One region of the Methylobacterium sp. Leaf469 genome, then DNA from elsewhere that is predicted to be linked to it. Evidence: predicted binding sites of a transcription regulator. Region 1 holds the regulator's gene; the other holds the start of a gene.
The links. The regulator PhoB, encoded in region 1, activates phosphate uptake and scavenging genes when phosphate is short. The targets are predictions, from matches to a motif close to TGTCATNNANCTGTCAT.

Region 1 (15,205 bases):
CCCATTATCTCGTCCGGCACGGGGCCGAAGCGACCGAGACCTGGCTCAAGGGCGTGAAGGCCAACCTCGCCCGCAAGCCCGCCGGCGGCGACCGCGACGTGGCCCGCGACATCCTCGCCGACACCTGCAAGATCGGGCTCGCCAACTCCTATTACGTCGGCCTGATGCGCTCGGGCAAAGGCGGCCCGGAGCAGAAGGCCTGGGGCGACGGCATCGCCGTGCTGATGCCGACGTTCCTCGGCGGCGGCACCCACGTCAACGTATCGGGCGCCGTGGTGGCGAAGTCCGCGCCGAACCGCGACGAGGCGGTCAAGCTCCTCGAATACCTCGTCTCCGACGAGGCGCAGGGGCTCTACGCGCAGGGCAACTACGAGTACCCGGTCAAGGCCGGCGCCCCCGTCGACCCCCTGCTCGCGGCTTTGGGACCCCTGACCATCGACACGACGCCGCTCGCCGAGATCGCCCGCAACCGCAAGGCGGCGAGCCTGCTCCTCGACAAGGTTGGCTTCGACAACTGATCGGGCAATCCTTGGTCCAGCAGCCATGAAAGGGGCCGCGCCGGCGATCGACGTCGGGGCATTGGCGGTGCCAAGCCCCACCGGACGGGTGGCGCGGGCGTGGCCCCGGACCCTCGGCTGGGCCGCGGCCGCCCTGGCGCTGGCCGCCCTGGTCCTCAGCCCCATCGCGTCCCTCGTCCTCGCGGCGGCCCGGGGCGACGGCACCCTGTGGCCGCACCTCCTCGCCCACGTGCTGCCCCGGGCCCTGGTCGATACCGGCCTGCTGCTCGCCGGCGTCGGCGTCCTCGTGGTGGTGCTCGGCACCGGCGCGGCCTGGCTCGTCTCGGCCTACGCCTTCCCCGGCCGGCGCTGGCTCGAGGCCGGCCTGCTCCTGCCCATGGCGGTGCCGACCTACATCGTCGCCTACGCCTATCTCGACCTCATGCACCCGATCGGCCCGGTGCAGACCGTCCTGCGGGAATGGCTCGGCTACGCCCGGCCCCGCGACTTCGTCCTGCCGGAACTGCGCTCCCTGCCGGGCTGCATCCTGCTCCTCGGCTTCGTGCTCTACCCCTACGTCTATCTGCCGACCCGGGCCCTGTTCCTCATGCAGGCGGCCAACCTCATCGAGGCCGGGCGGATGCTCGGGCGCCCCCCCGCCGCGGTGTTCCTGCGCGTCGCCCTGCCGCTGGCGCGCCCGGCCATCGCGCTCGGCGCCAGCCTCGCCCTCATGGAGGCGCTGAACGACATCGGTGCGGCAGAGTTCCTCGGCGTCCGCACCCTGACGGTGCAGGTCTACGCCACCTGGGTGAACCGCTCCGATCTGCCCGGCGCCGCCCAGATCGCCCTGGTGATGCTGGTCGCCGTCCTGGGCCTCGTGGCGATCGAGCGCTGGGCCCGGCGGGGACGGGGGTTCGCCGGCACCGCCCAGCGCCCGCGCGACCTCGCTCGCCGGCCCCTCCGCGGCTGGCGCGGCTGGGCGGCCCTCGCGCTCGGCCTCGTGCCGGTCACCCTCGGCTTCCTGATTCCGGCGAGCTATCTCGTCCACGCGGCCGTGGCGCGGGTCGCCCGCACCGGCTGGCCCGCGACCATCCTGCCCGAAATCGGCAACACCGTGCTGTACGCGAGCCTCGCCACGGGGCTCGCCGCCGGCATCGGCTTCCTCGTCGCGGCCGCCCCCCGCCTGCTGCCCGGCCGCCTCGGGCGCGGCATGGTCCGGCTGACGGGCCTCGGCTACGCCCTGCCGGGCGCCATCCTGGCCATCGGGCTGCTCGGCCCCCTGGCCCTGGCCGACACGATCCTGTCGGAGGGGCTGACGCGCCTGTTCGGCGCCGCCCCCGCCCTCATCGGCCTCGGCACCGGCGGCGCCCTGGTGATCGCCTACCTCATCCGCTTCCTCGCCGTCAGCGTCGGCACCTGCGAGGCCGGGCTCGGCCGCATCCCGCGCAGCCTGCCCGACGCCGGGCGGATGCTCGGGCGCGGACCCGCCGCGACCCTCGCCCGGGTGCAGTGGCCCCTGGCCTGGCCGGCGGTGCTCAGTGGAGCACTCCTCGTCTTCGTCGATTGCGTGAAGGAACTGCCCGCGACCCTTCTCCTGCGCCCCCTCAACGTGGAGACCCTGGCGACCCACCTCTACGGCGAGGCCGCGCGCGGCACCTACGAGGACGGCACGGTCGCGGCCCTCCTCATCGTCCTCGTCGGCCTCGTGCCCGTCATCGTCCTGATGCGCCTCGGCACCCGGCGCGAGGCCGCCGTGGCGGCCCGTCCGTGAAAACCTCACCCGGCGAAATTCCCGCCTTGACGGGCCGGGGGGCCGCGCCCTAGAACGCCCTCGGTTCCGGCGGCATCGCCCACGGAACGCCGTTCGCTTCGACCCTTGGCCCGCTCGCGAGAGCCGACCACGCGAACTGGCAAGAATGGCAGCGGGCGGTTGGCTCAGCGGTAGAGCGTCCCCTTCACACGGGGAAGGTCACAGGTTCGATCCCTGTACCGCCCACCATTTCCTCCATCGAACACATACCATCCACCAGATTTCGCCGCCATGCCGTGCGTGATCGGCTGTCCGGGCCGGATCCATCTCGGGTCCTCATCCCGAGGCGGCCCCTCGGGATGAACAGGTTTGGCTGGGGCCATTCGGGCCGGGATCATCCCCGCGCCGCCGGCACAAGCGCCTCCACGGCCGCCACCAGCTCATCGAAATGCGCGATCACCCGGTCAGGGCCGAAGGCCTCGACGGGCAGGTCGGTGTAGCCGAACGGCACCGCGATCACCGGGATGCCGGCGGCCTTGGCCGCGTCGATGTCCGCGCGCGAATCCCCCACCATCACCGCACGGGCGGGGTCCCCGCCCGCGCGTTCGATGGTGAGGGTGATATGGCGCGGGTCCGGCTTGTAATGCGCGAACGTGTCCCGGCCGCAGATGGCGGAGAAGCGCCCCGACACCCCAAGGAGTTCGAGGAGCGTGAGGGCGTGGGCCTCGACCTTGTTGGTGCACACGGCGAGGGTGAAGCCCCGGGCCGCGAGGGTGTCGAGGGCCTCCGTCACGCCCGGGAACAGGTGGGAATGGTCGCACAGGTGGCGGCCGTAATGATCGAGGAACGCCACGAACAGGGCTTCCAGGCGGTCGTCGTCGAGGTCCGTGCCGGATGCCTCGAACCCGCGCCGGATCAACGCCTTGGCGCCGGCGCCGATCATGTCGCGGGCCTGCGCGAGGTCGAGGGTCTTCAGGCCTTCCTGCGCCAGGATGGCGTTGAGGGTTCCGACGAGGTCGCCCGCCGTCTCGGCCAGGGTGCCGTCGAGGTCGAACACCGCGATGGGCGGCAGGCTGGACGGGGATCGGCTCGGCGCGGACATGGGCTGGCTTTCTGCGAGGGCTCGGCGTTGGAGATCGGGGCCAAGCGCTATCGGGGCCGCGCGGCAGGGGCAAGACGCCCGCGCGGATGTGCGGTTTGGGCAAGACGCTGGCGCGGGGCCACGGTTGCGCCGCAAGGCGGCGCTATCGCTCGCGCGATCCTCAAAGCCGAGACATCGGGACACCCATGCGTCTGACCCACATGCGTCTGACCCAACAGGCCTCACATCTTTTCCGCGCGGTGGGGCTGCTGGCCCTCCTGACGACAACGGCCTGGGCGAGCTCCTACGAGTTCGTGCCCGCGCCGCAGATCGACCTCAACCGGGTCTACCGGGTCGACAAGGTCACGGGCGAAGTCACCTCGTGCCAGTACGGCCTGCGCGAGGGCGCGGTCGGCAGCGTCGGCCTCACCGTGTGCTACGGCGCCGGCGAGGGTGCGAGCGCCCAGGCGCCTTCCGAATACGGCCTCGTCGCCTCCCGCCACACCCGCGAGGCGGGGGTGTTCCGGGTCAATTATCGCACCGGCGAGATGAGCATCTGCTACGTCCAGCTCCAGAAGGAGGCCGTGGTCTGCACGGCCCAAGCCAATCCCACCGGACCGGAGGAAGCGGCGAGCCCCGTCCCCGGCCGGGCGAGCCCGAGCGTGACGCCCCCCCAAGGCGGTTCCGCGCGCCCTTGATCGCGCTCGTCCGCGTCGCGTTTGACGGCGCGGTCAGCCGTGCTAGGGCCTGCCGACGCCCGAAGCCCCGAGCCCGTTCCATGCGCCCTGCCGTCCCGAGCCGTCCCGTCGCCGCCGAACGACCGGCCCCCGGACGTTCGGCATGAGCGGGCCCGACCTGCGGCGCGCCGCCGCCGAGCGGGCCGTCGCCCTCGTGACGGACGGGATGCGCTTGGGGATCGGCACCGGCAGCACCGCCAACGCATTCATCGAGCTGCTCGGCGTCCGCGTCCGCGCCGGCCTCGACGTCGTCGGCGTGCCGACCTCCGAGGCGACGCGGGTCGCGGCGGAGGCCGCCGGCCTCCGGCTCGCCACCCTCGAGGAGTTGCCGGAGCTCGATCTCACCATCGACGGGGCCGACGAGATCGACGGGCACATGCGCCTGATCAAGGGCGGCGGCGCCGCCCTCCTGCGCGAGAAGATCGTCGCCTTCGCGAGCCGCCGCATGGTGGTGATCGCCGACGCGGCCAAGCGCGTCGCGACCCTCGGCGCCTTCCCGCTGCCCGTCGAGGTCAACCCGTTCGGCCTCGGCGCCACGCGGCGCGCGGTGGAGGCGGCCGTCGCGGCCGCCGGTTGCGCGGGCGCGATCGTCCTGCGCACGGGCGCGGACGGGGCACCGCTCCGCACCGATGGCGGCCATCACATCCTCGACGCGCATCTCGAGCACATCCCCGATCCCGAGGCCCTGTCGGCCGCCCTGTGGGCGGTGCCCGGCGTGGTCGAGCACGGCCTGTTCCTCGGCCTCGCCACGGGGGCGATCCTGGCCGAGGCGCGGGACGGCACGGCGCACGTGACCTGCCTCGGCACCGTCTGACCCATCCCCGATCCCTCGCCCGATCACTCGCCCGACCCGCATCGTCGAAGACTTCCCGGAGCCTCCTCCATGTTTCGCCCCCTGGCCTCCAGCTCCCACGCCCTGCGCGCCGCACTGGCGGGCGCCGCGCTCCTGATCGCCCCGGCGGTCCACGCCCAGGCGCCGCAGAAGCCGGCCGCCCCGCAAAAGGCCACGCCGGCCAAGCCCGCGCCCCCGGCGCCCGCGACACCAGCGGCGAACAACCAGGCCCCGGCCTTCGCCCCGTCGCACATGGCGCTGGCCCGCGAGGTGATGCTGAGTTCGGGCATCGCCCGTTCGTTCGATTCCATCATCCCGGCCTTCAGCGAGCAGATCCGGCAGAACGCCGTGACGCGGCCCGAACTCGGCAAGGACCTCGACGAGGTGCTGGTCGGTCTCCAGCCCGAGATGGAGTTGCAGAAGCAGGCGATGATCGACACGGCGGCGCGCATCTACGCCACCCGCCTCACCGAGGCCGAACTCTCCGACATCGCCACCTTCTTCCGGTCGCCCGCCGGCAAGCGCTACGTCGAGACCCAGCCCCAGGTTCTCGACGGCATCGTCCAGGCCATGCAGGGCTGGACCCAGGAGGTCTCCGAATACGTCATGGTGCGCGTGCGGGCCGAGATGGTGAAGCGCGGCCACCAGCTTCAGTAAGGCGCCTCGGCGCCGCGGTGCGATCAGGCTTCTTCCCGCGCATGTCCCCGCGCATGTCCCTCGGCGAACGCCTGCGCGGCACCGGAGCCCTCGCCCTGGCCGCCCTCCCCCTGGCGATGGTGGCGGCCAACCGCTCGAGCCCGGCGGTGATCGGGCTTGCCGCGCTCCTCTTTCTCGCCGCCACCCTGATCGAGGGTCGGCGCGTCGCCTGGACCACCCTCGCGGCCCCCTTGCGCACGGGAGCGGGGCTCACAGCCCTCGCCTTCCTCGGCTGGTGCCTCGTCTCCATCGCCTGGAGCCCGTTTCCCGCCCTGTCCTGGCGCACGACCGGCGAGTTCGGGCCCACCCTCCTGGCCGCCTACCTGCTGGCACGCCTCGCACCGGGCCGGATGCCGCCCGGGACGGCCATGGCCGCCGCCTGGATGCTGGGCCTCGCCGGGCTGGTTCTCGTGGCGGACCTCGCGACCGACCTCGCCCTGCGCAAGGCGCTGGGCACGCGGGTGGCTTACTTCATCTACAACCGCCCGGCCCTGACGATCCTGCTGGTCGCCGGCCCCTTCGTCGCCCTGCTCCTGCGCAGGGGACACCGGCTGACGGCCGGTCTCATCGGGGTCGTGTCCGCCGTCGCGATCCTGCGCTCCGTGAGCGGCGCCGCCGCCCTCGGGCTCCTCGCCGGCACCGGCATGGCCCTGGCGGCGTGGCGCCTGCCCCGGCGTGCCGGCCTCGGCCTCGCCGGGGTCGCCTTGGCGCTGGCGGTGGCGCTCAGCCCCGTGGAGGGCGATCTCCTCCATCGCCTGATGCCGGAGGCGGCCCATGAGCGCCTCGTCCAGAGCAGTTCGCGGGCGCGCGTCGCCATCGCGCGGAGCTTCGGCGCGGCGGTGGCAGCCGATCCGTGGCGCGGGGCCGGCTACGGCACGGCCGGGCGCTTCGCCTGGACGCCCGCGGCCGACGGCATCGCGCCGGAATGGCACCGGATGCTGGCGGTGGGCCATCCGCACAACAGTTTCCTGCAGGTCTGGGCCGAACTCGGGGTCATCGGAGCCGGACTGATGGCGGCCCTCCTGTTCCTGACGCTCCGCGCCATCGCGGCGATGCCCCGCTTCCAGGCGGTGACGGCGCTCGGCCTCCTCGGCGCGGCGGCGGCGGTCGCCTTCGTCGAGCACGGCGCGTGGCAGGCCTGGTGGGTGGCCGGTCTCGGGGGCGCCGTGACCTGGTTGCGCGAGGGGTGGCTGCAGGAAGGCGGGGCCGAGACGGGCTGAGGCTCAGGCCGCCGCCGCCTCGACGCGGTTGCGGCCGGCATTCTTGGCCCGGTAGAGGGCGAGGTCCGCGCGCTTGAGCATGTCGGCCGGTCCCACGTCCTCGGGCCGGCGCCAGGACACGCCGATGGACACGGTGACGCCGATGGCCCGGGTGTCGCGCTGGATCGAGAACGGCACGGCCTCGATCCGCTCGCGGATGCGCTCGGCGATGGCGTGGGCCTCGGGTGCCTCGGCGTCGGGCAGGATGATCACCACCTCCTCGCCGCCGTAGCGGGAGACGATGTCGATGCCCCGCGTGTGCGTGCGGATGCGATCGGCGAAGGCGCGCAGCACCTCGTCGCCGGCCTCGTGGCCCCAGGTGTCGTTGATGGTCTTGAACCGGTCGATGTCGAGCATAAGCGTCGCCACCGGGCGGCCGCGCAGCGCCGCCTCGGCGAACAGGGCGCCGAGATGGCTGTCGAGGTAGCGCCGGTTGTGCAGGCCCGTGAGCCCGTCCATGATCGCCAGTTCCATCGAGGCCTGGACGGCGCCCCGCAGGGTGTCGGAGAAGCGGCGGCGGCGCACCTGCGTGCGGACGCGGGCCACGAGCTCGTTCCGGTCGACGGGGCGCATGAGGTAGTCGTGAACGCCGAAATCGAGTCCCCGCACCACGCGCGCCTTGTCGTGCGGCTCGGCGATCATCACCACCGGCATGGCCCGGGTCCGGTCCAGGGACCGCAGCTGGCTGCACAGGCGCAGGCCGTCGAAATCGGCGAGATCGAGGCTGACGAGGGCGAGGTCGAAACCGCCCTCGGTGGCCAGCACCAGGGCCTTGTGCGGATCGGCCTCGACGGTGACGCTGTGGTGCTGGCCGAGCGCCGTCGCGAGGCGGTCGGCGGAACTCGCGCGGTCCTCCACCAGCAGGATCGTGGCGTTCTGCCCGGTCTCGGCGGTGGCGAGCGCCAGGGGGTCGCCCATGCCGAAATCCCGGGAGGCCAGGGCGCGGCTGCGCAGCTCGTCCGTCACCGCCTTCAGCCGCACGAGGCTGCGCACGCGGGCGAACAGGGCGATGTCGTCGATGGGCTTGGTCAGGAAGTCGTCGGCGCCGGCATCGAGGCCGCGCAGGCGGTCGGAGGGCTGGTCGAGGGCGGTGACCATCACCACGGGCAGATGGGCGGTGTTGGGGTCGTTCTTGAGCCGGCGACACACCTCGAACCCGTCCATGCCGGGCATCATCACGTCGAGGAGGACGAGGTCGCACAGACCCTTGGCGCAGATCGCCAGGGCATCCGGGCCGTTCATGGCCGCCAGCACGTCGAAATACTCCAGGGAGAGCTTGGTCTCCAGGAGCTTCACGTTGGGGAAGAGATCATCGACGATCAGGATCCGGGCCGACATCTGTCCTCACGCGTTCGGATCGAAGGGGACACGCCCGATCAGACGGATATGCCGGGTCAAGACGACTTGTCGGGTCAAGACGACTTGTTGGGTCAAGACGACTTGCCGTCACCGAGATATTGACGGACGGTGGCGAGGAACTTGGCGACCGAGATCGGCTTCGACAGGTAGGCCTCGCAGCCCCCCTCGCGGATGCGCTCCTCGTCGCCCTTCATGGCGAAGGCCGTGATGGCGATGACCGGGATCGACTTGAGGTCGTCGTCCTCCTTCAGCCACTTCGTGACTTCGAGGCCGGAGACCTCGGGAAGCTGGATGTCCATCAGGATGAGATCGGGCCGGTGGGCGCGGGCGAGTTCGATGGCCTCGATCCCGTTGGCGGTCTTGAGCGTTGCGTAGCCGTGCCCTTCCAACAGGTCGTTGAAGAGCTTCATGTTCAGCTCGTTGTCCTCGACGATGAGCACCGTCTTTGTCATGGCCCATTGTTCCCGGCGTTCGAGCGGCTCATTGTTCTTCGAGGCATGGCCCGCGCAATGAGATGTAACGGATACATGTTGACGAAACGCAAATCCGCCAATGACCGTGATTCGGCCGAGCGCCTCGCCCTGGCGATCCTCGCCTGGATGGCCACGGACGACGAGCGGCTCTACCCCTTCCTCAACGCCACCGGGGTGACCCCCGACACCCTGCGGGCGAGCGCGCAGGATGCCGGGTTCCTGGCCGGGCTCCTCGACCACGTCATGGGCGACGAAGCCACCCTGATGGCCGTGGCGGAGGCCCTGACGGTGCCGCCCGAGCGGATCGCGGCGGCCTGGCGCCGACTCTCGCCCATGGAGTTCGACGACGGATTTTCGGATCAGGGGACGCGGGGCGACGACGTCTGACGGCGCCGCGCGTCCGCCCATTCGAGGCAGGTCCGCCCGACCGATCGATCGGAGCGGTGGACGGGCCATTCCCGTCGCGGTGAGAGGGGCGCCGCCGCATCATCCGCCCTGCCGGCGGATCGACGCCGCTCCAGGAGCCGATGCCCTCGCGCTGCGCCCGACCGCGTTGGGTCGGGCCACATCGCGAGGCCTTCGCTTTGCCGCGCACTTTTGCGCCGAACCGGCATCCACTTCGGCGGAGAGCGCTCTAGGACTTGCAGTCGGTGGCGGCCGGGAGCTTGTCGAGGCGGCTGAGATTGCCCGCCACGGCGAATTCCCCGTAATCGAGGCGAAGGTTGCCGCTGACGCCGTTCTCGTAGAGGTCGAAGGTCAGCACGTAGATCGGCGTACGCTCGCCTTCGCCGGCGGTGAAGTAGCTCAGGGTCACCGGCCAGTGGGTCATGCCCGCCATCTCCCCCTCGCGCAGGGGCTTGTCGCGGTCGGCTTTCGGCATCGCGGCGCCCTCGCCCGCGGCTCCCTCCTGAGGCGCCCCTTCCTTGACGGAAGCGGTCGTGGCCGGGCGTCCGATCACCGCCAGGGTGTCGTAGACCTTCCGGCCGTCGTCGGTGCCGTCGTAGACCTTCACCGAGAGGGTCGTCCGGCCCTCGCGCGCCGCCGCGATGAGGCGGCGCATGTGGACCGTCGGGAACAGCACCTCTCCGCTCGCCTGGAACCCGTCGCGCTTGGGCTCCTTCAGGCGAACCTTGAGGGCATCGGCCACCGTCTCGGCGGTGCCGTCCACGGATTGGCCGGGCGTGCCGTTGAGCAAAGTGCTGACCTTGAAGCGGTAGCTGCGCCCGTCGGCGCTCTCGAAGGTGGTGTTGCGCAGGTCCGAGGTGCGGCTGCCGGTCTCGCCGCTTTCCAGCACCGTCACCTGCCGGGTCTGCATCGTGTAGCCCTTGCAGGCGTCGCCCGAGAAATCGATGACGATGCGCCCGCGCGCGCTCTCCACCGCCCGGGTGCCGCCGCTCTGGGCGAGCGACAGGTCGTAGACCGCGCGGTGGCTGGCGAGGGGCACGGGCTCGGCGGCCGACGCCCCGCTGGCGGACAGGATGAGGCAGGCCGTGGCGCGGGACAGACGCATGAAGTCTCCTGCCGGGGGGTTGGCGGGGTCGGACCGGCGCACCGTTCGGCACGCATGGACTGCCCGTCAGATAGGCCGCCCATCACCCACCGGCAATGCGAGTCCCTCGCGGCGGAGAGAGCCGGGCACGGCTTTGCGAACTCGTCCTTGCAAACCTGGGTTTGCAAGCTTGGCTTTGCAAACTTGGCTTTGACGGTGAAAACCCCGTCGCCCGCCCGGACGCGGTCAAGGCCGCTCTTGCCTCGGACTCGGGCGCTCCTGTACGGTTCGACCGTCGCCGAAGAGAGCCCGAGGCGAACGTCACCTGTCCGGTCCCGGGACCTTACGCTGCGGAGCTCCGCCGCCGGTCCTTCGCGCCCGTGATACATGCGGTGATCGGTGCACGATGTCGGAGGGGGCGATGACCGAAACGGTTCCGATCTGGTCGGACGAGCGCGTCGATCTCCTGCGTCGCCTGTGGCAGGACGGCCTGAGCGCGAGCCAGGTCGCCACGCAACTCGGTGGCGTGACCCGCAACGCCGTCATCGGCAAGGTCCATCGTCTCGGCCTGTCCGGCCGCGTGGCGAAAGGGCCCGACACCCTCCCCCGCAAGAAGCCGGCCCGCGAGGGCGCGGGCCAGGAGCCCGGACAACCGGAATCCGCGGACCACGAGACCGGGCATCGGGACACCGAAATCCAAGGGCTCGGGATCGATGCCCCCATGCTCGGGACCGTGGGCCGGGACAGCGAACCGTCCGGAACCGCGGCGGTCGAGGCCGGATCCGTCGTCGCGATGCAGCCCGCTCCCGCGGATACGCGCGCCGCGCCGGTGCCCGTGGCCCGGATCGAGGCCGTGGGCTTGGCGGCCTCGCGCAGGGTCACGATCATGGATCTGCGCGAATCCATGTGTCGCTGGCCCCTCGGGGACCCGACGTCGCCCGATTTCCACTATTGCGGCGACCGCGCCATCACCGGCCTGCCCTACTGCACCCACCACGCCCAGATCGCCTACCAGCCGGCGGCCGAGCGCAAGCGCGACCGCAGGGTCGGCGGATTTCGCTGAGGCGATCGCGATCGTCGTGCCGCCGGGAATCCGAGCGGGTCACGCTCCGCGCTTGCGGCCGGCGCGTCACTCGGTGCCGGCGAACATCTCGTCGAACGAGTAGCCCGAGCCCCGGACCGTGCGGATCGGGTCGCTCTGCCGGGGCCGGTTCAGGGCCTTGCGCAAACGCCCGACGTGCACGTCCACGGTACGCTCGTCAATGTAGACGTCGTGCCCCCAGACGCCGTCGAGCAGCTGCTCGCGCGAGAACACGCGCCCGGGACTGCGCATGAGGAATTCGAGGAGCTTGAACTCCGTCGGACCGAGATGGATCTCGCGGCCCTCGCGGCGGATGCGGTGGCTGAGACGGTCGAGCTCGATGTCGCCGGCCACCAGCAGGTTGGCCACGTGGGCCGGCTTGGCCCGGCGCAGGAGCGCGCGCACGCGGGCGAGCAGTTCCGGCACGGAGAACGGCTTGACGATATAGTCGTCGGCCCCGGTGCCGAGGCCACGGATGCGGTCGCCCTCCTCGCCCCGGGCCGTCAGCATGATCACCGGCAGGCGCTCGGTCTCCCGGCGCGCCCGGATCCGGCGGCACAGCTCGATCCCCGACAGGCCGGGCAGCATCCAGTCGAGCAGCACGAGGTCGGGCACCTGCTCCTGCATCCGCAGGTCGGCCTCGTCGCCGCGCGCGGCGGAATCGACCTCGAACCCTTCGGCCTCAAGATTATAGCGCAACAGGAGGGTCAGGGCCTCCTCGTCCTCGACGATGAGGATCCGCGTACTCATCACAACCGCCCGCTCATGCGGCCCGGAACCCTGCCCGACCCATGGCGGGGCGGGCAGGGCTCGAACCCTTGGTCTTTCGCGCCCTCGACGAGGGCTCCCCTCAGGCCCCCGTGGTCAGGCCGAGGGGCGGCATGTCCACCGTGGCGTAGTTCGAGGCGTCGTTCTTGGGACGATCGCTCTCCGCCAGGCTGTTGGCGCCGGTGACGAGGTAGTGAATCGTCTCGGCGATGTTGGTGGTGTGGTCGCCGATACGCTCGATGTTCTTGGCGACGAACAGCAGGTGCGTACAGAACGAGATGTTGCGCGGATCCTCCATCATGTAGGTCAGGAGCTCGCGAAACAGCGAGTTGTACAGGGCGTCGATGGCGTCGTCGCGCTCCCACACGTCGAGGGCCGCCTTGGTGTCGCGGCTGGCATAGGCGTCGAGGACGTCCTTGAGCTGCTCCTGCACCAAGTCGCTCATGTGCTGGACGCCGATGACGATCTTCTGCGGCTGGATCTGGTCCGCGATCGCCACCACGCGCTTGGCGACGTTCTTGGCGAGATCGCCGATGCGCTCGAGGTCGTTCGAGACCCGGATCGCCGACACGGTCTCGCGCAGGTCGATGGCCATGGGCTGGCGCCGGGCGATGAGCAGGATCGAGCGCTCCTCGATCTCGCGCTGCAGGGTGTCGAGGCGGTGATCGGCGGCGATGACCGCCTGGGCCAGGGGCACGTCGCGGCGCACGAGGGCGTCGCTCGCCTCCGTCATCATCTTCTCGGCGATGCCGCCCATCTCGGAGATGGACCGCCGCAGGTCTTCGAGGTCGGTGTCGTAGGAACTGACGATGTGGTCGGGCATGTCGCACTCCTCGGTCAGGTCTCGTTCGGGGAAACCTGCCACAGGGCGGGGTGGGGCGGGCTGCGGCGGAGGAGCCGCCCCCTCTCCCAAGAAATCAGCCGAAGCGGCCGGTGATGTAGTCCTGGGTCTGGCGCTTCTCGGGGTTCATGAAGATCCGCGTGGTCGGACCGAACTCGACGAGTTCGCCGAGATACATGAACGCCGTGAACTGCGAGATGCGCGCCGCCTGCTGCATGTTGTGCGTGACGATGACGATGGTGAATTCGGACCGCAGCTGCTCGATGAGCTCTTCGATGCGGCCCGTCGAGATCGGGTCGAGGGCCGAGGTCGGCTCGTCGAACAGGATCACCTCGGGGCGCTGCGCCACCGTGCGGGCGATGCACAGGCGCTGCTGCTGGCCGCCCGAGAGGCCCATGCCGGACTGCTTGAGCTTGTCCTTCACCTCGTCCCACAGGGCGGCCTTGCGCAGGGACTCCTCCACGCGCACGTCGAGATCGGCTTTCGGCAGCTTCTCGTAGAGGCGCAGGCCGAAGGCGACGTTGTCGTAGATCGACATCGGGAACGGCGTCGGCTTCTGGAACACCATGCCGATGCGCGAGCGCAGCTCGTTCAGGTCGACCCTGGCGTCGAGGACGTTCTGGCCGTCGAGCAGGATCTCCCCTTCGGCGCGCTGGTCGGGGTAGAGGCTGTAGATGCGGTTGAAGGTGCGCAGCAGGGTCGATTTCCCGCAGCCCGACGGACCGATGAGTGCGGTGACCTGCCGGTCGTGGAAGTTGAGGTTCACGGATTTCAGGCCGTGGAAGGTGCCGTAGTAGAAGTTCAGATCCTTCACGGCGATGCGGACGGGGGAACTCTCGTCCGCCTTGTGGCGGCCGGTGAGCTGCGCGGAGGTGATCCCGTTGGCGGCGTTCATCGGTTGCGGGTCCTTCAGGTCGAACGGGGGCGGGGCGAACGGGGCGCGGATCAGCGCGCGCGCTCGCTCTTGATGACGAAGCGGGCCACGATCGAGAGGGCGAGGATCGTGACGGTGATCAGGAGGGCGCCGGCCCAGGCGAGCTGCTGCCAGTTGCCGTAGGGCGAGAGGGCGAACTGGTAGATCATCACCGGCAGGTTCGGCACGCCGCCCATGAGGTTGGGTGAGAACCAGCTGTTGTTGTTGAGCGCCGTGAACAGGAGCGGCGCGGTCTCGCCGGCGATGCGGGCGAGCGCCAGGATGATGCCGGTGACGATGCCGGCGGAGGCCCCGCGCCACGTGATGGCGGTGATCACCTTGGAGGGCGGGGCCCCGAGCGCCGCGCCGGCCTCGCGCAGGGTCGAGGGCACGAGGCGCAGCATGTCCTCGGTGGTGCGGACGATGACCGGGGTGGCGATGATGGCGAGCGCCACGGCGCCGGCCCAGCCCGAGTAGCTCCCCATGGGCCGCACCATCAGGGTGTAGACGAACAGGCCGATGAGGATGGAGGGTGCCGAGAGCAGGATGTCGTTGAGGAAGCGGATGAGGTCGGCGAGCTTCGAGTTGCGGCCGTACTCCGCGAGGAAGGTGCCGGCCATGACGCCCACCGGCGTCGCGACCAGGATGCCCAGGAAGGTCATCACCAGACTGCCGAGGATCGCGTTGGCGATGCCGCCGCCCTCGGAGCCGGGCCCGGGCGTCGGCTCGGTGAAGAGGAGCGGCGAGAACCCCTTCACGCCCTCGATGATCAGCATGGCCAGGATCGAGCCGAGCACGAGGATGCCGATGAGGGTCGCGACCGTGCTGGCGCCGATGAGCAGCTTGTCGGCGACCCGGCGTCCCGAGCGGACCCGGCTCGCCTGGAGGGGCGGCGCGGCGGTGACGGTGTTGAGCGCGTCCATGGTGGTGTCTCCGGCCGGACTCAAGCGACCTTCACGCGCCGGACGAGCAGGCGGGCGACGATCAGGACGAGGAAGGTGATGACGAACAGGATGCAGCCGAGCGCCATCAGGGAGTTCAGCTGCAGGCCGTCAGCCTCGTTGAACTCGTTGGCGATGCGGGACGCGATGGTGGAGCCCGGATCGAACACCGAGGCCGAGAGGCGGTTGGCGTTGCCGATGACGAAGGTCACCGCCATGGTCTCGCCGAGGGCGCGGCCGAGGCCGAGCATGATCGCGCCGATGATCGAGACCGAGGCCTGGGGCACGAGGACGTGCCGCACCACCTCCCAGGTGGTGCAGCCGATGCCGTAGGCGCTCTCGCGCAGCACCGTCGGGATCTGGTCGAGCATGTCGCGGGTGATCGAGGCCACGAACGGCACGATCATGATGGCGAGGATGATGCCGGCGGTGAGGATGCCGACGCCCGAGGGCACGCGGGCGTAGAACAGGGTGCCGACGATGGGCAT
Region 2 (15,205 bases), 480 kb from region 1:
CGATGCCGCCAGCCGGCGCTACTTCGGCAAGGGCGCCAAAGCGCTGACCCTGCCGGAATCGGCGATGCTCGCCGGCCTCGTGCGCGCCCCTTCGCAGCTGGCGCCCACCCGCAATTTCGGCGGCGCCAAGGAGCGGGCCGACGTCGTGCTCCAGACCATGGTGGAGACCGGCGCGATCACGGCCGTCGAGGCGGACAAGGCCCGCACCGAGGCCATCACGCTCCGGACGCCACCCGAGACCCCGCCGGGCACCAACTATTTCCTCGATCTGGTGTCGGGCGAAGCCAAGCGACTCGCCGACACCACCGGGGACGTGACCGTCCGGACCACACTGAACCTCGATCTGCAGAGTCTGGCCGAGGGTGTGGTGGCCCGGCGGATGGATGCCGAAGGGGCGAAGAAGAAGGCGGGCCAGGCCGCCATGGTGGTGATGAACAAGGAGGGCGCGATCCTCGCCATGGTGGGTGGGCGCGACTACGAGGACAGCCAGTTCAACCGCGCCACACAGGCCAAGCGTCAGGCCGGCTCCCTATTCAAGCTGTTCGTGTACCTCACCGCCTACGAGACCGGGTTCACGCCGGAGACCGTTCTCGTCGATCAGCCGACGCAGATCGGCGACTGGGAGCCGCAGAATTCGACCGGCCGGTTCAAGGGCGCGATGCCCCTGCGCTCGGCCTTCGCGCAGTCGATCAACACCGTGGCGGCCCAGCTTGCCGACGAGATCGGCATCCCGGCCGTCATCGCGACGGCCCGCCGCCTCGGCGTCGTCTCCGAGTTGCCCAACGTGCCGAGCCTCGCCCTCGGCTCGGCGGAAGTGACACTGCTGGAGATGACCCGCGCCTACGCGGGCGTGCTGGCCGGCGCCGTGCCGGTGGATGCCCACAGCGTCCATGCCATCCGGGGCGGCGCGCCGCAGCCGCTCTACCTGCGCCCCGAAGCACGGCCCGGCACAGCCCTGCCGACCCAGGCGCGGGCGATGATGCTTGATTCGCTTCAGGCCGTCGTCGACGGCGGCACCGGTAAGGCCGCGCGGGTGCAGGGCATGCCGGTGGGTGGCAAGACCGGAACGACCCAGGATTATCGCGACGCCTGGTTCGTCGGAATGACCCCGGATCTCGTCGTGGGGGTCTGGGTCGGCAACGACGACAATACGTCGATGAACCGCGTCGGCGGCGGCGACATTCCAGCCGCCCTGTTCCGGGATTTCGTCCAGCGTGCCGCCGCCCAGATGGCGCGCGGGCGCAAACGCCCCTCCGCCGCCCGGGCCGAACCGGCGCCCGCCCGGGATGTGGCACCCCCCGTGTCGGGAGCGGCGATCCGCGGCGTCCCGGAGGTGGTGGATACCGGAACCCTGGCCTTCCGCGGCCGCACGGTTAGGCTTCTGGGCGTCGACGGCGAGGGTGGAGCACTCGCCCGCCAGCTCGCACGCTATCTGCGTCGACGCGAAGTGATCTGTACGGCCGCCGCGGGGGCCGATGCCGGCCCCCTGCGCTGTCAGATCGACGGCGACGACCTGGCATCCCTCATTCTCGCGGCCGGCGGCGCCCGGGCTTCGGCGGATGCCCCGTCCGATCTCCTCGCGGCCGAGGAACAAGCCCGCTCCGAGCGTGCGGGATTGTGGCGGCGGGAGCGCTGACGCCGGGGGGGGCACTTGGCCTCCCGCCCTGAAAAAAGTCCCGGCGAGCGAAGCTGACCGGGACTTCTCTAACGTCAGGCCAGGGGGGAGACGCCGGCTCAGGCCGCCCGCACGGTGGCGAGGAAACGTCCGACTTCCGAGCCGAGATGCTCGCTCTGGCGCGAGAGGTCCGAGGCGGCGGTGAGCACGTGGCCGGCGGCCTCGCCCGTGCCGGCAGCGGCCGTCGCGACGCCACCGATATTGGCGGTGACCTCGTTGGTGCCGACGGCGGCCTGGGCCACGTTGCGCACGATCTCCTGGGTCGCGGCGCCCTGCTCCTCGACGGCGGCGGCGATGGTAGTCGCCACGGAACTCATCTCGCGGACGCGACCGGCGATGCCGTCGATGGCCGAGACGGCCTGATGGGTGGCGGCCTGGATCTCGCCGATCTGGCGCGTGATCTCCTCCGTGGCCCGCGCCGTCTGACCGGCGAGTTCCTTCACTTCTGTGGCGACGACGGCGAAGCCCCGTCCGGCCTCGCCTGCGCGCGCCGCCTCGATGGTGGCGTTGAGCGCCAACAGGTTGGTCTGGCCCGCGATGGTGGTGATCAGACCGACGACATCGCCGATCTTGGCGGCGCCCCGGCTCAGGGCCGCGACCAGACCCGCAGTCTCGGCCGCCTGCTCCACCGCACCGCTCGCGAGGCTTGCGGCCGAATCGGCCTGGCGACCGATCTCCTGCACGGACGCTCCGAGTTCCTCGGCGGCGGCGGCCACCATCGTGACGTTGGTGGCGGCGAGATCGGCGGCGACGGCCACCTGATTCGATTGGCTGCTCGTCTGCGAGGCCGTCACGGTCATGGACTGTGCGGTGGCCTGCAGTTCCGTGGAGGCCGACGACACGGCGGTGATGATGCCGCCGACGGCACCCTCGAAGGACTCGGCGAGTTCGCGCATGGCGGCCTTGCGCTGGGCTTCGACCCCGGCGCGGGCCAGCTCGGCGTCCGCTTCGAGCTGACGCGTCCGGATCATGGTGTCCTTGAAGACGGACACGGCCTGCGCCATCGCGCCGATCTCGTCGCGCTGCCCGAGCCCCGGAACAGCGACGGTGAGATCGTTGCCGGCAAGGCGGCTCATGGTGCGCGTCATGCCGTCGATGGGGCGGCCGATGCCGATCTGGAGCAGCACCAGGGCCAACCCGGCGATGAGCACCATGCCGGCCAAACCGAGCACGCTGGTGAGCCAGGCGGCATCGCTCGCCCGAACGGCCTCCTCGGCGCGAATCTTGAGTAGCGCCGACTCCACCCCGGCGATTTCCGTGGCCTTGGCGCGAAACGCATCCATGCCTGCCTTGCCGATCCCGGAGGCTTCGAGCCCGCGCGCCTCCTCCCGCGTCGCAGGATCGCGCATCAGTCGGATCTCGCGCTGGGCGACCTCGTCGTGCCACCGACGCGCCAGGTCACCGAGCGTACCCAGGCGCTCCTGTTGCGCTGCGTTGTCGGCGGTGAGCGTGCGGGCCGAGGCCAGGGAAGCCTCGAACGTCCGGGTCCCGGCGGTGAAGGGGGCCAGGAACGCGTCATCGCCCGAGATGAGGAAGCCGCGGACGCCGGTTTCCCGATCGACCATCGCACCGGTGAGGCGGCTGATCTCGCCCAGGACCGCGTGGGTGTGCTCCGCCCAACGGCCCGTTTCCGAGACGACAGCCATGTTGCGCAGCGTCATGACGGATGAGGCGACGGCGACGAGGACGATCAGCGCGAGGGCCGCGCCGATCTTCATTGCGATTCTGAGGTTACGAATTCGCGCCAACATGACACTTGCCTTGGTGAGGTCCTCCCCGGCACCGAGTCTCGGGCACCGTGGGAGAATGGGGTTCCTCGGCAATCGCACCCCTGCCTCACCAAACGGTGAACCGTCCTAAAGTTTGTTAAAGAAGCGCAGGCGCGTCGCTGCGCGAACCACCCGCAGGCAAGCGCTTCGGGCCGGCGCCGATCCGGCACGATCGTGGGTGCACGAGGGCGCTCTCCGCCGAAGTGGATGCCGGTTCGGCGGAAAAAAGCGCGCCAAAACACAGGCCTCGCGATGTGTCCCGGCCCAACGTGGTCGAGCGCAGCTCTAGCGGAACGGCGGTTCGTCGAAGCTCCGCAGCTTGCGCGAATGCAGGCCGTGACGGTCGGCGCGCAGGATATCGAGGGCCGAGAGACCGATGAGGAGGTGCTCGGCGACGGCACGCTCGTAGAAGGCGTTGGCGGCGCCCGGCAGCTTGATCTCGCCGTGGAGCGGCTTGTCCGACACGCACAGCAGGGTGCCGTAGGGGACCCGCAGGCGGTAGCCCTGGGCCGCGACGGTGCCGCTCTCCATGTCGACGCCGATGGCGCGCGACAGGTTGATCCGCCGCCGCTCCTGGGAGAAGCGCAGTTCCCAGTTCCGGTCGTCGTAGGTCACCACGGTGCCGGTGCGAAGGCGGCGCTTGAGAGCGTCGCTGGCCTCCCCGGTGACGCTGGCGGCCGCGGCCTGGAGGGCGAGTTGCACTTCGGCGAGCGCCGGCACCGGCACATCGGGCGGGACCAGCTCGTCGAGGATCCGGTCACGGCGCAGATAGCCATGAGCGAGCACGTAGTCGCCGATGGTCTGCGACTGGCGCAGACCTCCGCAATGGCCGACCATGAGCCAGCAATGCGGGCGCAGCACCGCGAGGTGATCGGTGATGGTCTTCGCGTTGGACGGACCGACGCCGATATTGACCAGGGTCGTGCCCTGCTGGCTGCCGTCGGGTCCGCGCGCCACAAGGTGATAGGCGGGCATCTGGTACTTGTGCCAGGGCGATGCGGCGATGAGCGCCGTCGGATCGACGGACGCCGCCTCCCCCTGCGAAACAGAGATGCCGCCGGGCAGGATCATCCGCTCGAAGCCGTCGTCGCCGCGCGCGAGGCGTTCGAGGCCGTGGCGGATGAAACCGTCGACGTAGCGATGGTAGTTCGTCAACAGGATCCAGGGCTGCACGTCGCCCCAGTCGCTGCCGGTGTAGTGAACGAGGCGGCGCAGGGAATAGTCGGTCCGGATCGCATCGAACAGGGCCAGGGGGCGCGGCGCGTCGGGCGCGTCCTGCCACAGGCCGTCGGCGATCTCGTCGCCCACCACGGACAGAAGGGGGACGGGAAAGTAGGTGGCGAGATCGCGGGGCGTGACTCCGCTTCGCCCGAGATCGAGGCCGGGCTCGAGGACGTAGGGATACGGGATTTCCTGCGCGCTCAAGCCGACTTCGAGGCTCGCGCCGTAGTCGCGGACCAGCGGCGTCAGCTGTTCGAGGAGATACCCGCGAAAATGTCCCGGCTGGGTCACGGTCGTGGCGTAGGTGCCCGGTGCCTGGAACTTCGCCGTCGCGCGGGTGACCTGCGGCATCGGCCCCGACGGCTGATAGGTGACGCGCAACTCGGGGTAGCGGAATTGGAGCCGCTCCGTCGCGTCGGGGGCCGGACCGCCGTCGAGGTAACGGGCCAACGCCGATTGCAGCGCATCCGTGGCCCCGGCGTGTAGGGCGGCGAGCCGGTCCACGGCGGTCTCGGGATCGGATACGGATTCCATCGGTCGCAATTCGTCGCGGATCACGGTGTCTCCTCGCTGAATCCCCACACGGGGCTGTACACCGCCGCCGCGCGTGGCGCGACCGGCCGCAGGGTTGCGGTGGGGTGCCAAAGCATCCGACATGCCGGTTCAGCCGGAGCCCTTTCCCTATGACGCAGACCGCCGAACGCCGTCCCGGAGAGGACACCATCCCGCTGCCCGAGGCCTTCGACGCGGGCGTGTACTTCATCGGCCGCATCCGCACGCCGTGGCCCGGACGTTGGGACTGCCCGAAGAACGGCCTCCAGACCGATGCGGTCTGCACCCTGGTGCTCGATCCGGCCTATACCCCCGGCTTGCAGAACCTCTCCGGCGCGAGCCATCTCATCGTGCTTTACTGGATGGACGAGGCCGCCCGCGACATCATCCGCCAGCGCCCGCGCCATGCCGACGGGAGCCGGGGCACGTTCTCGCTTCGCTCGCCGGCCCGGCCCAACCCCATCGCCCTGTCGGTGGTGGAGAACCTCGGGATCGACGGCGTCCATGTCAGGGTCCGCGGCCTCGATTGTCGCGACGGCACGCCGCTCCTCGACATTAAGCCGTATTACGCCTCGACAGATTCGCGTCCCGACGCGACGGTGGCGCGCGCCGGGGCGGACTGATCTGACCGAAGAATTCAGGCGGCGTGGACCTGCCCGTCGGCGCCATGCGTCTTCCGAGGCGTGCCCTTCGGCGGCGCCTTGATCCGGTACCAGCCGACATAGAGGGCCGGCAGGAAGAACAGGGTCAGGAAGGTGGCGGCGAGGATGCCGCCGATCATGGCGTAGGCCATCGGCCCCCAGAAAACCTCGCGGGCGATGGGGACGAGACCGAAGCTCGCCGCCGCCGCCGTCAGCAGGATCGGACGCATGCGGTGGCAGGTGGCGTCGACCACGGCGTCCCAGGGAGCCAGCCCGTCGCGCTCGTACTCGTCGATCTGGGTCACCAGGATCACCGAGTTGCGCACGATGATGCCGATGAGGGCGAGGATTCCGAGGATCGCCACGAACCCCATGGGCTTGTCGAACAGGAGAAGGGCGGCCGCGACGCCGATGATCCCGAGGGGCGCCACGCTCGCGACGAGAAACAGCTTCTGGAAGCTCTGCAGCTGGATCATCAGGAACACCGCCATGGTCAGCAGCATCACGGGGGCCACCGCCGCGATGGGCCCCTGGCCCTTGGCGCTCTCCTCCACGGCGCCGCCCACCGCGAGGGTGTAGCCGTCGGGGAGCGACTTTCCGAAGGCGGTGATACTCTTGTCGAGCTCGGTCACCACGGTCTGGGGCTGGGTGCCGTCCGCGATGGAGGCGCGGACCGTGATGGTCGGCAAGCGGTCCCGGCGCCAGACGATGGGCTGCTCCAGCTCGTAGCCGATGGTGGCGAAGGCGAGCAGCGGCACCACGCTGCCGTTGGCCAGCGGAATCTGCAGGGTCTGGAGGGTGTCGAGGGAGTTGCGCTCCACTGCCTGGGCACGGCCGACCACGTCGACGAGGTAGATCGAATCGCGCACCTGGGTGATGGCCCGGCCACCGACGATGCCGTTGAGCAGCCCGGCGATATCCTCGGACGTCACCCCGAGCTGGCGCGCCTTGTCCTGGATGATGTCGACCTTCAGCACCTTGCCGGGCTCGTTCCAGTCGAAGGTCGGCACGTTGAGGTGGGCATTGCCGCCGACGATGTTGGCGAGCGCGAGGGCATGCCCGCGCAGGGCCTGGAGATCGGGACCGCTGAGGCGGTACTGCACCGGACGCCCCACGGGCGGGCCGAGGTCGAGGGAGTGGATGAGGAAGTCGGTGCCCACGAACTGGTCTCGGGCCAGCGCCTCGAGCTTCGTCTTCATGCGCTCGCGCGCTTCGATGGATTTCGTCTCGATGACGATCTGGCCGAAGAAGGCATTGCCGAGCTGCTGGTCGAGGGGCAGGTAGAAGCGTACGGCGCCCTGACCGACATAGGAACTCCAGCGCGCGATCTCGGGATCGCCCTTCAGGGTCGCCTCGAAGCGGTCCATCTGGGCCTTGGTCTCGGCGATGCTGGCATTCTGCGGAAGCGTCATGTCGACAAGGAGTTCGGGCCGGTCGGAAGCCGGGAAGAACTGCTGCTGGACGTGGCCCATGCCGACGATGGCGGCGGCCAGGAGGCCGATGCAGGCCGCCACCGTGGTCCAGCGCCAGCGCATGGCAGCGAGCAGCGCCGCCGTGAACATCCGCATCAGGCGACCGGGCCTGTCGTGGTCCTTGTGCTTCATGGTCGCCGGCAGGAGCTTCACGCCGATGAGGGGCGCGAACAGCACCGCCACCACCCAGGAGACGAGGAGCGACGCGGCTATGACGACGAACAGGCTGTAGGTGTACTCGCCCGCAGAGGACCCGTTGAAACCGATGGGCAGGAAGCCCGCCACGGTCACGAGGGTGCCGGTGAGCATCGGAAAAGCCGTGGAGGTGTAGGCGAAGGTCGCGGCTTTCTTGAGGTTGTCGCCGACTTCCAGGCGCGCCACCATCATCTCGACGGTGATCATCGCGTCGTCCACGAGCAATCCGAGGGCGATGATGAGGGCGCCGAGGGAGATGCGCTGGAGGGTCACCCCCATCACCTGCATCACCACGAACACGATGGCGAGCACCAAGGGGATCGACAGGGAGACCACGAGGCCGGCGCGCCAGCCGAGGCTGACGAAGCTGACGGCGAGCACGATGACCACCGCCTCCACCAGGGCCTTGGTGAAGCCGCCCACAGCCTCCTCCACGATCTTGGGCTGATCCGACACGAGATGGATGCCGACGCCTACGGGCAACTCTCCTTCGAGCTTGCGCATGCGAGCCTTGAGCTCGTGGCCGAAGGTGAGGAGATTACCCGATGGCTGCATGGCGATGGCGAGACCGATGGCCGGCTCGCCGTTGAAGCGGAACAGGGCGGTCGGTGGATCGGTGAAGCCGCGTGAGATCTCCGCGACGTCCGACAGGCGGAAGAAACGGTCGTTGACCCGCAGATTGATGGCCCTGAGACTGTCCTCGGAGATGAATTGCCCGCCGACCCTTACGGAGACCCGCTCGGGCCCGGCCTGGATCACACCGGACGGCGTGATGGCGTTCTGGGATTGCAGGGTTCTGATCACGGAATTCATGTCGAGGCCGAGGCCCGCGAGCTTCCGCACGGAGAAGTCGAGGTAGATCACCTCGTCCTGGGCACCGAGGAGGATCATCTTCCCGGCGTTGGGCACCGACTTCACCGCAGCGCGCACCCGTTCCACGTAGTCGCGGAGCTGGCGCATGCTGACGCCGTCCGCCGTGAAGGCGTAGACGTTGCCGAACACGTCACCGAACTCGTCGTTGAAGAACGGGCCCTGCATTCCCTGCGGGAACGTGCCTTGGATGTCGCCGATGCGCTTCCTGACCTGATAGAAGATCGCCGGAATCGTCTTCGGCGGCGTAGTCTCGCGCAATTGCACGAACACCGTGGCCTGGCCGGGCGTGGTGTAGGAGCGGCTGAAATCGACGGCGTCGATCTGCTGCAGTTCCTTCTCGATTCGCTCGGTCACCTGATCGAGGGTGTCGCCGATGGTGGCGCCGGGCCAACGCGCCTGCACGATCATGGTCTTGATGGCGAAGGGCGGGTCCTCCTCGCGGCCGAGCTTCTCGTAGGCCAGCACGCCGGCGATCACCGAGATCAGCATCAGGAACCAGACGAAGGAGCGGTGCTCCAGGGCCCATTCCGACAGGTTGAAGTTCTTCACGGGGTCAGTCTCGCTTCCGACCGGTTACGGCGTGGCGTCGGGCAGGCGCACGGCCTGGCCTTCGCTCAGCGAATGGATGCCGGCGACGACCACGCGGTCGCCGGCGGCCAGGCCTTGTGTGACGGTGGCGCGGCTGCCGTTCCGTCCCGTCACGGTGACGGGACGGCGGGTCACGGTCTTGCCGCTCGCGTCCACGAGCCAGACCGAATCCTGGCCATCCGTATTCAACAGTGCCGTCGCCGGCAGGACGAAGCGGGGCGTGACGTTCCGCGAGAGGGAGACCGTGAGGGTCGAGCCGAGGCGGAAGGCCGGCGAAGGAGCGAGCAGGGTCATGCGGATGCGCCGGGTCCGGGTGACACGGTCGGCGAACGGCGCGGTCTCGCGGACCTTGGCCGTGGCCGTCACGTCGGGTGCGCTCTGGAGGGCGACGGTGAACACCGCGTCCTTCGGCATGGCGCCGACGAGGTCCTCCGGGATGTCGACCACCGCCTCGCGCTCCTCGGGGCGAGCGAGGGTCAGCACCGCCTGGCCGGCGCTGAGCACCTGACCGACTTCGGCCGACCGCACGGTGACGACGCCGTCGAAATCGGCGTGGAGTTCGGTGTAGCCGATCTGGTCGCGGGCCTTCTGGAGGCTGGACTGGGCCTGGGCGAGACGGGCCTGGGCGGTGTCGCGGCTGGCGACCGCGCTGTCGAGTTGAGCCTGGGTGACGTTTCCGCCGGCGAGCAGCTTGCGGCGGCGGTTCTCCGTCGCGCCGGCATTCTCGGCCTGGGCCTCGGCATCGGCGAGGTCCGCCTCCGCACGTGTCAGGGCGAAGCGCGGCACGACGGGATCGAGGGCGGCGAGGCGCTGCCCTTTCTTCACGACATCGCCCACGGTCACGTCGCGGGCCACCATGCGTCCGGCGATCTGGAAGCCGATCTCCGACTGGTAGCGCGGTGCCACGACCCCCGCGAAGGGGCCGAAGACTTCCGTTGCGACCGATTTGGCCGTGGTGGTCAGCACTGGGCGAACAGGGGCCGGACCGGCCTCCTGCTCCGGCTTGCAGCCCCCCAAGACGAGGACCGCGAGGAAAGCCACGACGGCAGGAGCGGGGTGATGGTTCATGGGGCAACCCCCAGGGTCTGGGCGACGGCGACGACCTGGCCCGGTCGGAGCAGTTGGATGCCGGCGATGACCACTTCCTCGCCGGGCTCGATCCCGCCCGCCAACGCGATGGTATCGGGGGCGTAGCGCTCCAGGGTGACCTTGCGCGGCGCCACGGTGCCGTCCTTCGGATCACGTACCCACACCGCAGGACCATCCTGCCAGCGGTAGAGGGCCGACCACGGCAGGACGATGGCCTGGCGCGCGTGGAACTTGCCGGTGCCGATCACCACGGCGCCGAGGCTCATGCCCGGCGGGGTCGCTTGGAGCCCGACCTTGACCCTCACGGTGCCGGAAGCGGAATCCACGCTCGGCGAAATTTCGCGCACGCGGCCCACCGCCGTCACCTTGGGGTCGGCCTGGAGGGCGACGGCGACGGTCTCGCTTTCGGGTGGTGCCGCCAGCACCGCCTCGAAGATGTTGAACACCGCGTCGCGCGGGCCGTCCTGCGCCATGACCATCACGGTCTGGCCGGCCTGGACCACTTGGCCGACCTCGAAGGTTCGGCTGAGCACGATTCCATCGACCCCGGCCTTGAGATCCGTGTAGGAAAATTGCTCCTGGGCCGTGCCGAGGGCCGCCTTGGCGGATTCCACCGCCGCCTGCGTGGTGCGCAACTGCTGCTCGGCGTCGTCGTAGCTCGGCCGCGTGGTGTAGCCGCCGGCCATCAGGCTTTCCTGGCGCTTGAAGCTGACCTTGGCCTGCGTCAGCAGGGCTTCGGCCGACGTCAGCGCCGCCTTCGCGTTGTCGAGGTTGGCCCGCTGCTCCTGCGGATCGAGGCGCGCCAGAACCTGATCGGCCCGGATGTGATCGCCGACCTCGACGAGGCGGCTGGCGATCTTGCCGGCGGTGCGGAACGAGACGTTGACTTGAGACTGCGCCTCGATGTCCCCGGTGAAGATGAGGTCCGAACTGATGGTGGTGCGCTGGGCCACCACCGTGCGAACCAGGGCGAGCTCTTGGCTCCTGTCGGTGCCGGCCATCCTGTCCGCGCCAGAACGAGCGCTCTCGTCGGCCGCCGCGGGGACGGGAACTGCGGCAATGACGGCCACGGTCACGAAAAGGGTCGCGCCGAGAAGAGCCGGCCAGGATCGGATCGGTGAAAAATCCGTCATCGCTTCCCGCTCGTCCCTCTCGCGACCCTATCGGTGGCGATCCTTATCGGCTATCTTACCGACCGTCCAGACGGTTTTTAAAAATAGGAACGTGATGACCAAAGCGCGCACGCGGCGCGAAGACCGCCCGGCGATCATCCTCGATGCGGCCGAGCGCCTGATCCGCCGCGTGGGGACACGCACCCTGACCATCGATGCGGTGGCGGCGGAGGCCGGCCTGAGCAAGGGCGGCGTGCTGCATCATTACGGCTCGAAAGACGCGCTGATCCAGGCGCTGGCCGAGCGCAAGCTCGGGATGATCCGCGACAGCATCGCGGCCCACGAGGCGGCTCAGGGACCCGGTCCGGCCGCCCTCCCCCTGGCGCTCATCGCCCATGTCCGGCAGGTCTACGCCGACGAAGAGGGATTTCCCCGCGCCCTCCTGCTGGCATCGGCGGAGAATCCCGAGGCCTTCGCAGGCTTCAACACATTCCTGAAGGACCGCCTCGCCCAGATGGAAGACGTCGCCCGCTGCCCCGGCGCGGGTGCGGTGCTGACCTTCGCGACGCTCGGCCTGCTCCTGACGCGGACGCTCGGCTTCCACACCATCGAGGGTGCGGATCTGGCTCGATTGTTCGACGCCATGGAGCGATTCGCGCGGGATCTTCCCAAAGGCGACCCGGACCGGGCGTGACGCTCAGGCGGCCTGCGCCGCCATGGCCTCGAACACCCCGGCATGGCGGGCCGCGAGGGCATCGATATCGGTTGCGTAGCCGCCGCCGATCACCGCCACGAGGGGAATGTTGCGGGATCGCGCCGCCGCGACGACCAAGCGGTCCCGGGCGGACAGCCCCGCATCCGTGAGGGCGAGGCGACCGAGACGATCGTCGCGGTGGGGATCGACGCCGGCGTTGTAGAAGACGAGATCCGGAGCGAGCGCATCGAGGAGGGGGCCGACATGGGCTCCTAGAGCGGCGAGGTATGCCGCGTCCTCGAGCCCGTCGGGCAGGCCGACATCGCGGTCGCCTGCGATCTTGCGGGCCGGGTAGTTCCTCTCGGCGTGGAGCGAGAACGTGAACAAGTCCGGCGTGCCCGACAGGCAATCGGCGGTGCCATCGCCCTGGTGCACGTCGCAATCGATCACCACGGCGCGGGCGATGGTGCCCTCCCGGTGAAGGGTACGGGCCGCGATGGCGACATCGTTGAAGATGCAGAACCCGGCCCCGCCGCTGCGGCGGGCATGGTGACTCCCCCCGGCGGCGCTTCCCGCGAGGCCATGCGCCAGGGCGAGTCGCGCCGCCAGCAGGGTCCCGGCGACGGAGGCCCGCGAACGCGCGACCACGCTCGCTTCCACGGGCAGCCCGATCTCCCGCGCGACGGCGCGCGGGACGTCGTGGGCGAAGACGGATTCGACGTAGGCCCGGTCGTGCACCCCGGCGATAAGATCCACATCCGCCGGCTCGGGACGCACGAATCCCCCCGGCGCGAGGCCCCGCGCCTGGAGGATCTCGGACAGGCGGCGGTACTTGCCCATGGGGAAGCGGTGCCCGTCCGGCAGGCTCGCCTGATAGTCCGGGTGATAGACGATGGGCGGGACCGTCACGCCCCCGCGGCCTCCGCTCCGTGGACCATCCCCCGCATTCCCGCCCCCACGCCGCCCATCCCGCAGACCTTGTCATACGACTGAAGCCGAGGGGCTGTTAGGGCCGTTCGGACGACCGGGGCGCGGCACGATGTCGGCCTCGGCGCGGGAGACCCGGACATGATGGACGCCTGGACCGGAACGGACCTTGCCCTGATCTTGTGTCTCGCCCTGACGCTGATCAACCTCGCCAGCCTCGGGCTGGCGGGTCTGCGTCTCGGGGGACGGCGCGGCGCCTCGATCTTCCCCACGAAAGCGCCGATCTCCCTGGTGCGCCCGGTCTGCGGCCTCGAGGCCTTCAGCGAGGAAATGCTCACCCGGGGCTTTCGCCTCGAGCATCCTGACTACGAACTCATCTTCTGCGTGGCCGACCGGGCCGACCCCATCGTGCCCCTGCTCCACCGCCTGATGGCCGCTCACCCGGAGATTCCGTCCCGCCTCATCGTCGGCGACGAGCGGATCAGCGACAATCCGAAGCTCAACAATTGCGTCCGCGGCTGGGAGGCGGCGCGTCACGACTGGGTGGTGTTGGCCGATTCCAACGTCCTGATGCCACCGGATTATCTCCAGCGGCTCCAGTCGGCATGGCGTCACGACACCGGCCTCGTCTGCTCGACGCCCATCGGGGCCCGGCCGGACGGCTTCTGCGCCGAGATCGAATGCGCGTTCCTCAACACCCTCCAGGCCCGCTGGCAATATGCAGGCGAGGCCGTGGGCCTCGGCTTCGCCCAGGGCAAGAGCATGCTGTGGCACAAGCCGTTCCTGGAAGCCCGCGGCGGCATCCGCGCCCTCGCGGCCGAGATCGCCGAGGACGCGGCGGCGACGAAGCTCGTGCGGGCGGCCGGCGCCCGGGTCCATCTCGTGGCGAGCCCGTTCGAGCAGCCCCTGGGGCGGCGAAAGCCCGCCGAAGTCTGGGCGCGCCAGTTGCGCTGGGCGCGCCTGCGCCGCGTCACCTTTCCGGCGTTCTTCGCACCCGAGATCGGCACCGGTCCGGTCCTGCCCTTCGGCATCGCCCTCCTGTCGGTTCCATCGACGACCCTCGCGGGTTGGCTGTGCGCTCTGGCCACCCTCTGGTACAGCGCGGAGTACGGCCTCGCGGTTCGAGCTGGATGGTATCGTGGCCCGCGCCTTCTCCTCGCCTTCCTCGTCCGCGACGCCGTCTTCCCGGTGATCTGGATCGGCGCCTGGATGCGGGGCGCGGTTCTCTGGCGCGGCAACCCCATGGATATCCGACCGAAGGCACCGGCCCGCCTGAGCACCCGGGTGACGGCGGCCTGAGCTTCCGGTGCGGCCGGCGCCCTGGTAAGCCGCCCGTCATGAAGATCGGCATCCTCGAGACCGGCGATCCGCCCGAGCGCCTGAGTGACCGCTACCCGTCCTACGGGCGGATGGTGGCCGATCTCGTCGGGCCCGGCCATGCCTATACGCACTATGCCGTCGCGCGTGGGACCCTTCCGGCGGGCCCCTCGGAGCAGGACGCCTACCTCATCACCGGGTCCCCGGCGGGCGTCTACGAACCGCTGCCCTGGATCGCCGCCCTCATCGGGTTCCTGCGCACGGTGCCGCCCGAAACGCCGCTGGTGGGCATCTGCTTCGGTCATCAGGTCATGGCCGCCGCCTTCGGCGGGCGGGTGGCGAAATCGCCCAAGGGCTGGGGCATCGGCCTGCACACCTACCGGGTCCGGGCTCGTGCCGCTTGGATGGACGACGTCACCGAAATCGCCGTCCCGGCGATCCATCAGGATCAGGTTCTGGAGCCGCCGCCCGGCACCCTGACCCTCGCGGGCAGCAGCTTCACGCCGTACGGCATCCTCAATTACCGCGACCGGCGCGCAATCTCGTTCCAGGTCCACCCGGAATTCGCGTCCGACTACGCCCTAGCCCTCGTCGCCGGCCACAGCCCTGCGGTACCGCACGAGCCGGCGGTGCACGCAGCAGCCCTCGCCTCGCTGGCGCGAGCCAACGACGGACCACGCCTCGGCGGCTGGATCAGGCGATTTCTGGAGACCGGAGCGTGACGATGGTGCGGGCGGTCGGAATCGAACCGACACTCCTTGCGGAACCGGATTTTGAGTCCGGCGCGTCTACCAATTCCACCACGCCCGCGATGCACGCCTCATGGCACACCTTCGTGATTCAAGCCAGTGGCGATTTTCCACGGCCGCGTGCTCGCCACGCCCTTTGGCCTATGCTCAAAGGGCAGTGCTTTTCCACCCCATCCATCCGGATTCCGCCAAGCCCATGATCCGTCCATGATCCGCCGCCTGTACGAATGGATCCTCGCGCTCGCGGGCAAGCCGTCGGCGCCGTGGGCGCTGGGCGCGGTGTCGTTCGCCGAGAGCTCGTTCTTCCCGGTACCGCCCGACGTGATGATGG

Region 2: the regulator PhoB is predicted to act here: its motif matches at 12,861-12,877, upstream of ASG60_RS00800 (ceramide glucosyltransferase).

What each region holds. Positions count from the first base shown of each region.
Region 1 is NZ_LMRE01000001.1:650,997-666,201, forward strand. Features, by position in the region: gene ASG60_RS03100 (extracellular solute-binding protein) at 1-518, shown strand, start outside; gene ASG60_RS03105 (iron ABC transporter permease) at 544-2,268, shown strand; tRNA gene ASG60_RS03110 (tRNA-Val) at 2,422-2,496, shown strand; gene ASG60_RS03115 (HAD family hydrolase) at 2,642-3,349, opposite strand; gene ASG60_RS03120 (hypothetical protein) at 3,535-4,026, shown strand; gene rpiA (ribose-5-phosphate isomerase RpiA) at 4,169-4,879, shown strand; gene ASG60_RS03130 (DUF2059 domain-containing protein) at 4,949-5,554, shown strand; gene ASG60_RS03135 (O-antigen ligase family protein) at 5,608-6,813, shown strand; gene ASG60_RS03140 (PleD family two-component system response regulator) at 6,817-8,190, opposite strand; gene ASG60_RS03145 (response regulator) at 8,283-8,663, opposite strand; gene ASG60_RS03150 (DUF3572 domain-containing protein) at 8,739-9,071, shown strand; gene ASG60_RS03155 (cell envelope integrity EipB family protein) at 9,319-10,194, opposite strand; gene ASG60_RS03160 (GcrA family cell cycle regulator) at 10,595-11,236, shown strand; gene phoB (phosphate regulon transcriptional regulator PhoB) at 11,303-12,004, opposite strand; gene phoU (phosphate signaling complex protein PhoU) at 12,105-12,845, opposite strand; gene pstB (phosphate ABC transporter ATP-binding protein PstB) at 12,940-13,758, opposite strand; gene pstA (phosphate ABC transporter permease PstA) at 13,809-14,699, opposite strand; gene pstC (phosphate ABC transporter permease subunit PstC) at 14,720-15,205, opposite strand, start outside.
Region 2 is NZ_LMRE01000001.1:175,077-190,281, forward strand. Features, by position in the region: gene ASG60_RS00755 (PBP1A family penicillin-binding protein) at 1-1,636, shown strand, start outside; gene ASG60_RS00760 (CHASE3 domain-containing protein) at 1,735-3,393, opposite strand; gene ASG60_RS00765 (AMP nucleosidase) at 3,730-5,199, opposite strand; gene tsaA (tRNA (N6-threonylcarbamoyladenosine(37)-N6)-methyltransferase TrmO) at 5,349-5,840, shown strand; gene ASG60_RS00775 (efflux RND transporter permease subunit) at 5,855-8,947, opposite strand; gene ASG60_RS00780 (efflux RND transporter periplasmic adaptor subunit) at 8,972-10,054, opposite strand; gene ASG60_RS00785 (efflux RND transporter periplasmic adaptor subunit) at 10,051-11,076, opposite strand; gene ASG60_RS00790 (TetR/AcrR family transcriptional regulator) at 11,303-11,881, shown strand; gene ASG60_RS00795 (histone deacetylase) at 11,885-12,790, opposite strand; gene ASG60_RS00800 (ceramide glucosyltransferase) at 12,950-14,107, shown strand; gene ASG60_RS00805 (glutamine amidotransferase) at 14,146-14,847, shown strand; tRNA gene ASG60_RS00810 (tRNA-Leu) at 14,851-14,935, opposite strand; gene ASG60_RS00815 (YqaA family protein) at 15,082-15,205, shown strand, end outside.